DNA from 2 places in the Paenarthrobacter sp. YAF11_1 genome. Region 1 is predicted to be linked to the other one. Evidence: predicted binding sites of a transcription regulator. Region 1 holds the regulator's gene; the other holds the start of a gene.

Region 1 (5,276 bases):
CGGTCCTGCCGTCGAGGACCTCAAGACATGGTGCCCCAAGAGTGCCGTCACGGCGCCGGCATCACTAAGCCGCGTTACTTCGCGGGGTGAGATCCCGCCTTCGGGGCCCACAATCAGCAGCACCTCGCGGGGAGCGCTGGCGTTGGTTGCCGCTGCCGCCAACTCCTCAAGGACGGTCCGCAAGGGATTCTTCGCGTCTTCATGCAGGATGATGGCAAGGTCAGCTTGGGCAACAGCGTTCGCCAAGGACCCAGTGTCCACCATGGACCTCACCTCAGGAATCCACGCCCGCCGGGCCTGCTTGGCGGCAGCGGTGACCACGGACTCCCACTTGGCGTGGGCCTTTGCGGCGCGATCGCCCTTCCATCGAACAATGGAACGCTCCGACTGCCACGGAAGCACAGCATCAATTCCGAGTTCCGTGGCTGTCTCGATGGCAAGTTCGTCACGGTCGCCCTTGGCCAGGGCCTGGACCAGCACCAAGCGGACGTCCGGCAGGTCTTCAAAGACAACGTCGGAGGCAGTGACAATCAGGCCCGCGGGCCCGGCCTCGGCGACCGTGCCGGTCAACCGCGCGCCGGCCCCATCGGCTATGTCGACTGGCTCTCCCACCACAAGTCGCTTGACCGTAACCGCGTGCCGCGCTTCCGGACCTTCCAGCACGAAGGTACCGCCGGCGCCGACATCGCCAAGGCTGCCGGCCGAGGTGAAGAAAACGGGGTTGCTCACCGCTACAGGTTACCGAGCTTGTCCCGAAGCTTGGCGAACATCCCGCCGCTGGCCACGAGCTTTCCTTCGGTGAACTGCTCCCCGCGAAGCTTGGCGAGCTGCTGCAACAATTCTTCCTGCGCCGGATCCAGCTTGCTCGGCGTTTCAACGTGGAGGTGTACCTTGAGGTCGCCGCGGCCGTAACCACGCAGGTGCGTGACACCCAGGCCCCGGAGGGTGATGATCTCGCCTGACTGGGTTCCGGCCTTCACGTCAATGTCCTGTGCGCCGTCGAAGGTATCCAGCTGCAACTCCGTACCCAGCGCCGCGGCCGTCATGGGCACGCTGAGGGTGGCGTGGAGGTCGTCGCCTTCGCGCATGAACATGGAATCGTTGTTGACACGGATCTCCACGTAGAGGTCGCCGGACGGGCCGCCTGCGGGCCCTGCTTCACCCTGGCCGGACAACTGGATGCGAGTACCGGTGGCAACACCGGCAGGAACCTTGATGGTCAGCGAACGACGGCTGCGGATGCGGCCTTGGCCGTTGCACTCATTGCAGGGGTCCTTGATGACCGTGCCGAAGCCCTCACAGGAACCGCAAGGGGCGGCAGTCATAACTTGGCCGAGGATGGAGCGGACAGCCCGCTGGACCTGGCCACTGCCACCACAGATGTCACAACGTTCCGGATGGGTGCCCGGGCGGCAGCAGCTGCCGTCACAGGTGGGGCAGGTCACGGCCGTGTCCACTTCAAGCTTCTTGTTGACACCGAAAACGGCGTCCTTAAGGTCGATGCGGACGCTGATGAGTGCGTCCTGGCCGCGTCGCACACGGGAGGCCGGCCCACCGTGACCGCCGCCACCACCAAAGAACGTATCGAAAATGTCCTGGAACGCGAAGCCCTGGCCGGAATATCCGCCACCAAACCCGTTGTCCGTTCCATTCTCGTTGCCGGTGGCATCGTAGACGCGGCGCTTCTGGGGATCGGACAGGACCTCATAAGCATGGGTCACGGCCTTGAACTGTTCCGCGACATCTTCACCTGGGTTTACGTCCGGGTGGAGTTTCCGCGCCAACTTGCGGTACGCCTTTTTGATCTCTTCCCCGGTGGCTTCCGGCGAGACTCCCAAAACGTCATAGTGGCTGCTCAAAGTCGGTATCTCTTCCTTGTTGTACTGCGGATGTTTCTTCGGGACGGCCTTCAGCCGCCAAGAATGCGTGAAAGGTAACGGGCCACGGCCCGGACTGCGGCCATGGTCGTTGGATAATCCATGCGGGTTGGCCCCAGAATCCCCACCTTGGCGCCGGAGCCGTACCCGGTGGCGACAACGGAAGCTTCTGCCAATCCGTCGTAGGGATTTTCCCGGCCGATACTCACGGTGACGCCACGGGGGTCATCCCCCATGTCTGATAACAACCGGAGCATGACAACTTGTTCCTCAAGAGCTTCCAGCACCGGGCCAATGCTCAAGGGGAAGTCCACGTTGGACCTGGCGAGGTTGGCCGTACCGGCCATGAGGATGCGTTCTTCGCGGCTGTTGTCACTCAGGGCCTGCAGCCCGTTGGCCAATGTGTGGGCCAGTCCCCGAAGCTCCGGCGGGCACAGGGCAATCACCGACGGAAGCACCTGCGGCAACAGGGCCAGTTGTGTCCCTGCGATGCTGCCCAGGAAGCGGGATCTCAGTCGCATCAAAGCGTCGTCGCCCACGTCCGAACCAGCATCGATGACCTTCTGGCCGACGCTGCCGGTATCGGCAATCAGCACCACCAAAACCTGTTGTGGCGCCAACAGGACGAACTCAACGTGCCGTACCAGAGCGCGGTTCGAGTGTGGATACTGCACGACGGCGACCTGGTTGGTCAGTTGCGACAGGAGCCTTACGGTGCGCTCCAGGATGTCGTCGACATCATCAGGGCCTTCAAGCAACGAATGGATGGCCCGCCGCTCGGCGGCCGAAAGGGGCTTGACCTGGGAGATGCGATCGACGAACAGGCGATAGCCCTTGTCGGTGGGAATACGACCGGCACTGGTGTGCGGCGCTGCAATGAGGCCTTCTTCTTCCAAAACGGCCATGTCGTTACGGATGGTGGCGCTTGAAACACCGAGATGGTGCCGTTCAACAAGGGCCTTCGATCCAACAGGCTCCCGAGAATGCACGTAATCTTCAACGATGGCACGCAGCACTTCCAACTTGCGCGGCTCACTCATTGCTCCACCTCCTGACGACTGCCGTGGTCTCTGGGACCGGGTCCACTTAGCACTCAACATGCCCAAGTGCTAACCAGTCTAGTATGAGCCACCCCGTTGCTAGCATTGAACTTTCCCGTCCCAACCCAGCGCAAATCAGCACTGCACTATACAACCCAGCACAAAGGTAGGAACTCCTTGGCTTTCGACACGTGGGGTCCGCAGGATCTGTCAGCTCCGGCCAAACGGCAACTGCCGGAGGTTGCCGTCCAACGCGGGATGGTCCTCGAAGACGTCCAGTCAGGCTGGGTGGGCGAAGTCACCCGGGTCGAGAAAACCGGCGGCATGCACATTGTGTCCCTTGAGGACAGACGGGGGAAGACGAAGTCGTTCCAACTCGGATTTGGCTTCCTGCTCGAGGGGCAGCCCATCCGGTTGATGCCCCCGGCCCCACGGCAACCGACGCCGGCCGTTCAGGCGGGGCGCACGGCATCAGGTTCGGTGAAGGTTCAAGGTCAACGCGCCCAGGTGGCCAAAGCCAGCCGCATTTGGGTGGAAGGAAAACACGACGCCGAACTCGTCGAGAAAGTCTGGGGCGACGATCTCCGCGTCGAGGGCATTGTGGTGGAGCCCCTGCACGGAGTCGATGACCTCAAGTCGGTAATATCCGCCTTCAACCCCGGTCCCGGCCGGCGCCTCGGCATCCTGGTGGACCACCTCGTGGCCGGCTCCAAAGAGTCCCGCATCGCAGCTGATGCCATGACTGTGCCTGGAGCCGCGGGAAATGTCCTGATCGTCGGACACCCCTATATCGATGTCTGGCAGGCCATCAGGCCCAAAGTCCTGGGAATTGAGGCTTGGCCGTCCGTGCCCCGCGGCACCGACTGGAAGACCGGGATTCTTACCGCCTTCGGGTGGCCCCACGAGACCGCGGAGGACATAGGACTGGGCTGGCAACGGCTTCTCGGAGCGGTTCGCAGCTACGCCGACCTCGAAGCTTCGCTGCTGGGCCGCGTGGAGGAAGTCATCGATTTCCTCACAGTTCCCTGACCATTGCCCTCAAAGCAGCAGCAACTGACGTGTCATCGTGGCGCTTGTCCCGGGAAGCCTGCCGGGGCCGGTATTCTGGGACAGCAACACCGCACCATCTTTACAGCAAAGGGAACACACCGTGGCAGAGAACGCTCCTGAAGAACCGGGCAGCGCCGCAGGCCAGCCCCAGTACCATGGCGCGCCTGCAAATGCGCTGCCACTGACCGCCAGCGAGGACAGGCAGTGGGCTACCTTGGCACACTTTGGCGGCATTCTGGGATGCCTGCCATCGCTCCTGATCTACTTGATCTTCCGTGACCGCGGACCTTTCACGGCACAGGAATCCAAGGAAGCACTGAACTTTACGCTGCCTCCCACCATCGCTGCGGTTCTGGCCAACATCCTGGTTCTGCTGCCGGTAGTAGGCAACGTCTTTGCCGTGATCGCCACTGGCATCTGGGTAGCCCTGACATGCTTCTCTGTCTCGGCCGGAATCCGCGTCAACCACGGCCAGCCGCACCGCTACAAGCTCAACCTGCGCTGGATCAAGTAACCCTCCCCCCGCTTTTCAAGCGGACGTGTGGTTAGTCGGGGAGAATCCTCCGGACTACGGCGTCAGCCAGCAGCCGGCCCTTCAGCGTAAGGATCAGCCGGCCTTTGAACGCCTGCGCAGGATCAACCAGTTGGTCGGCGATCAGCCCTGCCATTGCATGGCGGCCAAACGCGTCCAAAGCATCCACTTCAAGGCCTGTACCGAGCCGTGCTTCCAGCATGATGCGCTCGACTTCCCGGGTTTCGGCGTCCAGGGTTTCCCGGCCCGCCGCCGGTGAGCTTCCTGCGCCCAACCGTCCTGCGTACGCTGTGGGGTGCTTGACGTTCCACCACCGGACACCTCCTACGTGGGAGTGCGCACCGGGGCCGACGCCCCACCAGTCATCGCCCCGCCAGTAGGCCAGATTGTGCCGGCACGCTTGATCGGATGTCCGGGACCAGTTGCTGACCTCGTACCAGTTCAAACCAGCTTCGGAGATCAACGAATCGGCCAATTCGTATTTGGCCGCGTGATCGTCGTCGTCAATTCCGGGCACTTCACCGCGGCGGATCTGGGCCGCCAGCTTGGTGCCATCTTCCACGATCAATGCGTAGGCGCTGATGTGATCGGGCTCGTAGGACAGTGCTGTCTCAAGGGATAACCGCCAGTCCGCCATGGACTCCCCCGGCGTACCGTAAATGAGGTCCAGGCTCACCGCGAGTCCGGCCTCACGGGCCCACTGGACCACAAGCGGCACTCGACTGGGGGTGTGGGTGCGGTCCAAGACCTTCAGAACGTGCGGGACGGCCGATTGCA
Region 2 (5,276 bases), on a different contig from region 1:
GGGGGCCGGGGCAGCCGGGCTCGGCGACCGCCTGTCACCCGCCGTCGCGGCGGTGGTCATTGGTCTGCTGGGACGGGTAGTTGCGCTCAAACTCGGAGCGCCGCAGCTGGTGGTTGCAGTTCCGGCCGCGTTGATCCTGCTTCCCGGCCTCACTATATTCCGGTCCATGTATGTTTTGACCGTTGAAGAGGGAGACATTCTGCTGGGTGCGGGCGGGATGCTGAACGCAGGGGCGATCGTCCTGGGAGTAGCTGCGGGGATCGTGCTCGGCGACAACCTCGCCCGGCCATTGACCAAGGGCCTGTCCAGCAATGAGCGGCGCAGGGTCCGCAGGCGATAGGCGACACAACACGAACGGCGCTGCCATGAGGCAGCGCCGTTCGGCTTTAAGAGATCTGCGCCGAATCTAGATCTGTCCGACCGGAAGCTTCTTCTCGGCTTGGAATACTTCTTCCACACGACCCTGCGCCCAGTAGCCGGACAGTGACACCTGGGAACGCTCCAATCCACGCTGGACGAAGAAAATCTCTCGGAGGCCCTTCATATAGCCCCGCTCGCCGTGGGCAAAAACGTCCACCCGGCCGGGCAACCATTCGGTGGTGCGCAGGGCATCGAGCAGCAAGTCACTGGCGCCCGCAGGTACTCCGTTGCGCTGCAGCCAATGCAGGTTCACGCCGGCGGGGGCGGAAATCGGCAGGATGTCTGCCTCATTGTCCACTTCCAGAAACACGGTTCCGCGGGCATCGGGGGCAAGAGCCTCCACGCATGCTGCAATGGCCGGGATCGCGGCGTCGTCGCCGGCGAACAAGTACCAGTCGGCGTCCGGGGCCGGGTTGTAGGCGCCGCCGGGTCCTGTGAAGACCAACGAATCGCCGGGTTCGGCTGCGGCTGCCCAAGGACCTGCAAGTCCCTCGTCGCCGTGCACCACAAAGTCGATGGCCAATTCCTGGGCTTCAAGGTCTACCCAACGGATGGTGTAGGTCCGGGTATGCGGCCACAGCTCCCGCGGCATGGTCTCGCGGATGGCCCACAGGTCCAGCGGAAGCTGGTACTCGACGCCCGGCTGGGGGAAGACGATCTTGACGTAGCGGTCCACGTACTGGTTGTTCGCATAGTCACTGAATCCCGGTCCGCCGGCCACGATCCGCACCATATGCGGCGAAAGGCGTTCACTCCGCAGGACTGTCAGGTTGACCTGCGGGCGGGTTGTGCGGGTGGCGGACGAAGTCACGGGGAGAGCAGACATGTAGGTAAGCCTAAGCTAATTTCCTGCACGTCCGCTGGGGATGAGTCGAAGGTTACAGGATAGGCAGTTCCCAGTTGATGGGTTCGGCGCCCTGTTCCAGCAGCAGCTCGTTGCTGCGGCTGAAGGGCTTGGAACCGAAGAAGCCCCGGGAGGCCGAGAGCGGACTGGGATGGACCGACACGATGGACGGCGCTCCCTCCAGCAACGGCAGAACGCCCTCGGCGTCCTTGCCCCAGAGGATGGCCACCAACGGGCTGCGCCGCCCCGCACCGTCCGTACGGCGGGCGACGGCGGTGACTGCCGCCGTCGTGATGGCCTCCCAGCCTTTGCCGCGATGGGAGCCGGCATCTCCGGCGGTGACGCTGAGGACACGGTTCAGCAGGAGGACACCTTGGCCCGTCCAGGCGCTGAGGTCGCCATGGACCCGGGGAAGCAGTCCGAGGTCGTCGTGCAGTTCCCGGTAGATATTGGCGAGGCTGCGCGGGATGGGTCGCGTCTGCGGCGACACGGCAAAGGAAAGCCCGACGGCGTGTCCCGGCGTGGGGTACGGGTCCTGGCCCAGAATCAGTACTTTGACGTCTGCCAGCGGCTGTTGGAAGGCACGCAGAAGGTTGCCGGCCGAGGGAAGGACGTGGGTTCCGTTCTTGGCTTGGGTCGCGACGAAGTCCAAGGCGCTCCGCAGTTGCCCTTCAACGGGACGCAGGGCATCAGCCCAGTCCTGCGCCATCAGTTCTTCCAGCGGGCGGTCAGGGAGCCCGGCAAAACCGGCATTGTCCAGGTCCGTCGGTTCAAGGTCAAAAAGTGCATCCTCGCCATTCACCACGCCATTGTCTCCTGCGCAGTCCCGGCCCGGCGAATGACAGCGTTGTTATTCGCCCGTAACATGGGGGTAGGACATTTTCCCCCAACACGCGTCGAAGGAGTGTGCCGTGGCAGAACCAGCACCGGAACCGATGGCGCCGCAGTCAACCGGGTTTGCCCTCGCAGACCTTGCGGCCGGGACCCTCAGTGACTCCCCGCTCAGCGAACGGGACCAGCAGATGTTGGCCTTGGAACGGCAGTGGTGGAAGTACTCAGGGGCCAAGGAGCAGGCCATCCGTGAACTGTTCGATCTCTCGGCAACACACTATTACCAGATCCTCAACGCGCTCATAGATACCGAAGACGCGTTGGCCCACGATCCCATGCTCGTCAAGAGATTGCGTAGACTACGTACGTCCCGCCAGCGTGCGCGGACGGCACGTCGCTTGGGGTCCGACGCGTAAATCGCCAGGCTGATCTGTCAGCAGCAACCAGCAAGGACAACGCTTCACCATGACCAAATATGCCAAGGACGAATTCGACCAGGTCCCGCAGAACACTTCCCGGCAGGGCGTTCACCGTGATGCCCAGGAAACCATGCGTCCCACGTTGTGGCCGGTCCTGACCGTTGGGGCGGTAGCCCTGGTTCTGGGGCTGGTGGCCTTCCTGGTCCTTCCAAACCTCGGCGTGGTGGCCCCCAATGCCGCGCCCAGCGTCTCCACGCCGGCCCCGCAGCAGACTGATGCCTCGCCCTCTGCTGCTCCGAGCGAATCCAGCAGTGCACCGTCCGCATCCAGCGAGCCGACGCCCTCAGAGAGCCCGTCTGCAACGTCGTCCTCCGCGCCGGTCGACAAGTCCACCCCGGTTGCCGTGTACAACGGTGCCGGCACCGCTGGGTTGGCTGGCCGCGTGGCCGGCCTGGTGGAAGCCGACGGCTGGACGCTGAGCACCGTAGGCAACTGGGGCGGCCTGCCGCAGCAGACATCCGTGATCTTCTACAACGCGCCTGAGCAGAAGGTTAACGCCGAGGCGTTGGGCACCTTGTTGGGCATCCAGACGATCGTTGAATCGCCCGAGGTGCAGCAGCAGTTGGTTGTTGTGGCAGGACCGGGCTACCAGTAAAAACCTCTGGCCTCCAAGTGGCCCTGAAGCCCCAACTCGGTTAAGCCTCAATAACAAAAGTGATGCCCCGGGCCTCCGTGGGAGCGCCGGCAGAGTGACTGTGGTTACAGTGGATTGATTCCGGTACGGAGATCCCGGCAACCGGTCTTGGCTACTGCGAAAGTGTGGGCATCATGGCATTGGGAACCGTCAAATGGTTCAACGCCGAAAAAGGCTACGGATTCATCACTGTGGATGAGTCGGGTGACGACGTCTTTGTACACTGGTCCGCCATTCAGATGGACGGCTTCCGCGCCCTTGAAGAGGGTCAGCGGGTTGAGTTTGAACTGGGCGAGGGGCAAAAAGGTCCGCAAGCCGAAGGTGTGCGCGTCGCGTAGCGCCTTGTCGGGTTCGACCCATCTCCGTCAGCCCTCGGCTGAAAGCCCTTTGTTTATAGAGCAAAGTGGCATCTCTGCTTGCACTCTCCCCGGTCGAGTGCTAATTATTGATTTAGCACTCCTATGGTTCGACTGCTAAGTCCAGCCCGGCTTAACCCGGCGGTGGGCGGTGTTCGTTCCAGCGGAGGATCAAGAAACACCTTGGTGGGGTGAGGTCCGGAGCGCGGGGCATACAGAGGCCGCGGGCAAAGGACCGTCCGTCGCGGGCACCCCATCTGACAGGTACCTTCTTAACGACTGTCCCGAAAGGACTACCGCCGTTATGGCCAAGATCATTGCATTTGATGAAGAGGCACGCCGCGGCCTCGAGCGGGGCCTGAACATCCTCGCAGACGCCGTCAAGGTCACCCTCGGCCCGCGTGGACGCAACGTCGTCCTCGAAAAGAAGTGGGGCGCCCCCACGATCACCAACGATGGAGTTTCCATCGCCAAGGAGATCGAGCTGGACGACCCCTACGAGAAGATCGGTGCAGAACTGGTCAAGGAAGTTGCCAAGAAGACGGATGACGTCGCTGGCGACGGTACTACCACTGCAACCGTCCTCGCCCAGGCACTGGTGAAGGAAGGCCTGCGCAACGTTGCCGCCGGCGCCGACCCGCTGTCCCTCAAGCGCGGCATCGAGAAGGCTGTCGAGGCAGTCATCAGGGAACTGCTGGCCTCCGCCAAGGAGATCGAAACCAAGGAAGAGATCGCAGCTACTGCTTCCATCTCCGCCGGTGACCCGGAAATCGGCAGCCTCATCGCCGAAGCCCTGGACAAGGTGGGCAAGGAAGGCGTCATCACGGTCGAGGAATCCAACACCTTCGGCCTGGAGCTTGAGCTCACCGAGGGCATGCGCTTCGACAAGGGCTACATCTCCGCTTACTTCGTCACCGACGCAGAGCGCCAGGAAACGGTCCTCGAAGACCCGTACATCCTGATCGTCAACTCCAAGATCTCCAACGTGAAGGAACTCGTCACGGTTCTGGAGAAGGTCATGCAGTCCAACAAGCCGCTGCTGATCATCGCCGAAGACATCGAGGGCGAGGCCCTGGCCACGCTGATCGTCAACAAAATCCGTGGCACCTTCAAGTCCGTCGCCGTCAAGGCTCCGGGCTTCGGTGACCGCCGCAAGGCCCAGCTGGCCGACATCGCCATCCTCACCGGTGGCCAGGTCATCTCCGAAGAAGTTGGCCTCAAGCTCGAAAACGCCGGCCTGGAACTCCTCGGCACCGCCCGCAAGGTTGTTGTCACCAAGGATGAGACCACCATCGTTGAAGGTGCCGGCGACGCCGAGCAGATCGCCGGCCGCGTGGCCCAGATCCGCGCCGAGATCGAGAACTCCGACTCCGACTACGACCGCGAGAAGCTGCAGGAACGCCTGGCCAAGCTGGCCGGCGGCGTTGCAGTCATCAAGGCCGGTGCCGCAACCGAAGTTGAGCTCAAGGAACGCAAGCACCGCATTGAGGACGCAGTCCGCAACGCCAAGGCTGCTGTTGAAGAAGGCATCGTTGCCGGTGGTGGCGTAGCCCTCATCCAGGCCGGCGCCAAGGCATTCGCCAACCTCACCCTCCAGGGTGACGAAGCAACGGGTGCCAACATCGTCAAGGTTGCCATCGACGCTCCGCTGAAGCAGATCGCCTTCAACGCCGGCCTCGAGCCCGGCGTTGTGGTGGACAAGGTTCGCGGCC

What was found. The regulator HrcA, encoded in region 1, represses chaperone genes, less so after heat shock. The targets are predictions, from matches to a motif close to TTNGCACTCGNNNNNNNCGAGTGCNAA.
Region 2: a site for HrcA is predicted at 3,659-3,685, ahead of groL (chaperonin GroEL). Genes of this name have one in related genera too.

The regions. Positions count from the first base shown of each region.
Region 1 is NZ_JBFRDF010000002.1:252,256-257,531, forward strand. It holds gene AB4Y77_RS05230 (16S rRNA (uracil(1498)-N(3))-methyltransferase) at 1-729, opposite strand, end outside; gene dnaJ (molecular chaperone DnaJ) at 732-1,859, opposite strand; gene hrcA (heat-inducible transcriptional repressor HrcA) at 1,910-2,917, opposite strand; gene AB4Y77_RS05245 (DUF3097 domain-containing protein) at 3,095-3,946, shown strand; gene AB4Y77_RS05250 (DUF4870 domain-containing protein) at 4,068-4,481, shown strand; gene hemW (radical SAM family heme chaperone HemW) at 4,513-5,276, opposite strand, start outside.
Region 2 is NZ_JBFRDF010000011.1:149,314-154,589, reverse strand. It holds gene AB4Y77_RS17175 (threonine/serine ThrE exporter family protein) at 1-340, shown strand, start outside; gene AB4Y77_RS17170 (siderophore-interacting protein) at 407-1,246, opposite strand; gene AB4Y77_RS17165 (uracil-DNA glycosylase) at 1,299-2,069, opposite strand; gene AB4Y77_RS17160 (DUF3263 domain-containing protein) at 2,176-2,511, shown strand; gene AB4Y77_RS17155 (LytR C-terminal domain-containing protein) at 2,561-3,169, shown strand; gene AB4Y77_RS17150 (cold-shock protein) at 3,343-3,546, shown strand; gene groL (chaperonin GroEL) at 3,869-5,276, shown strand, end outside.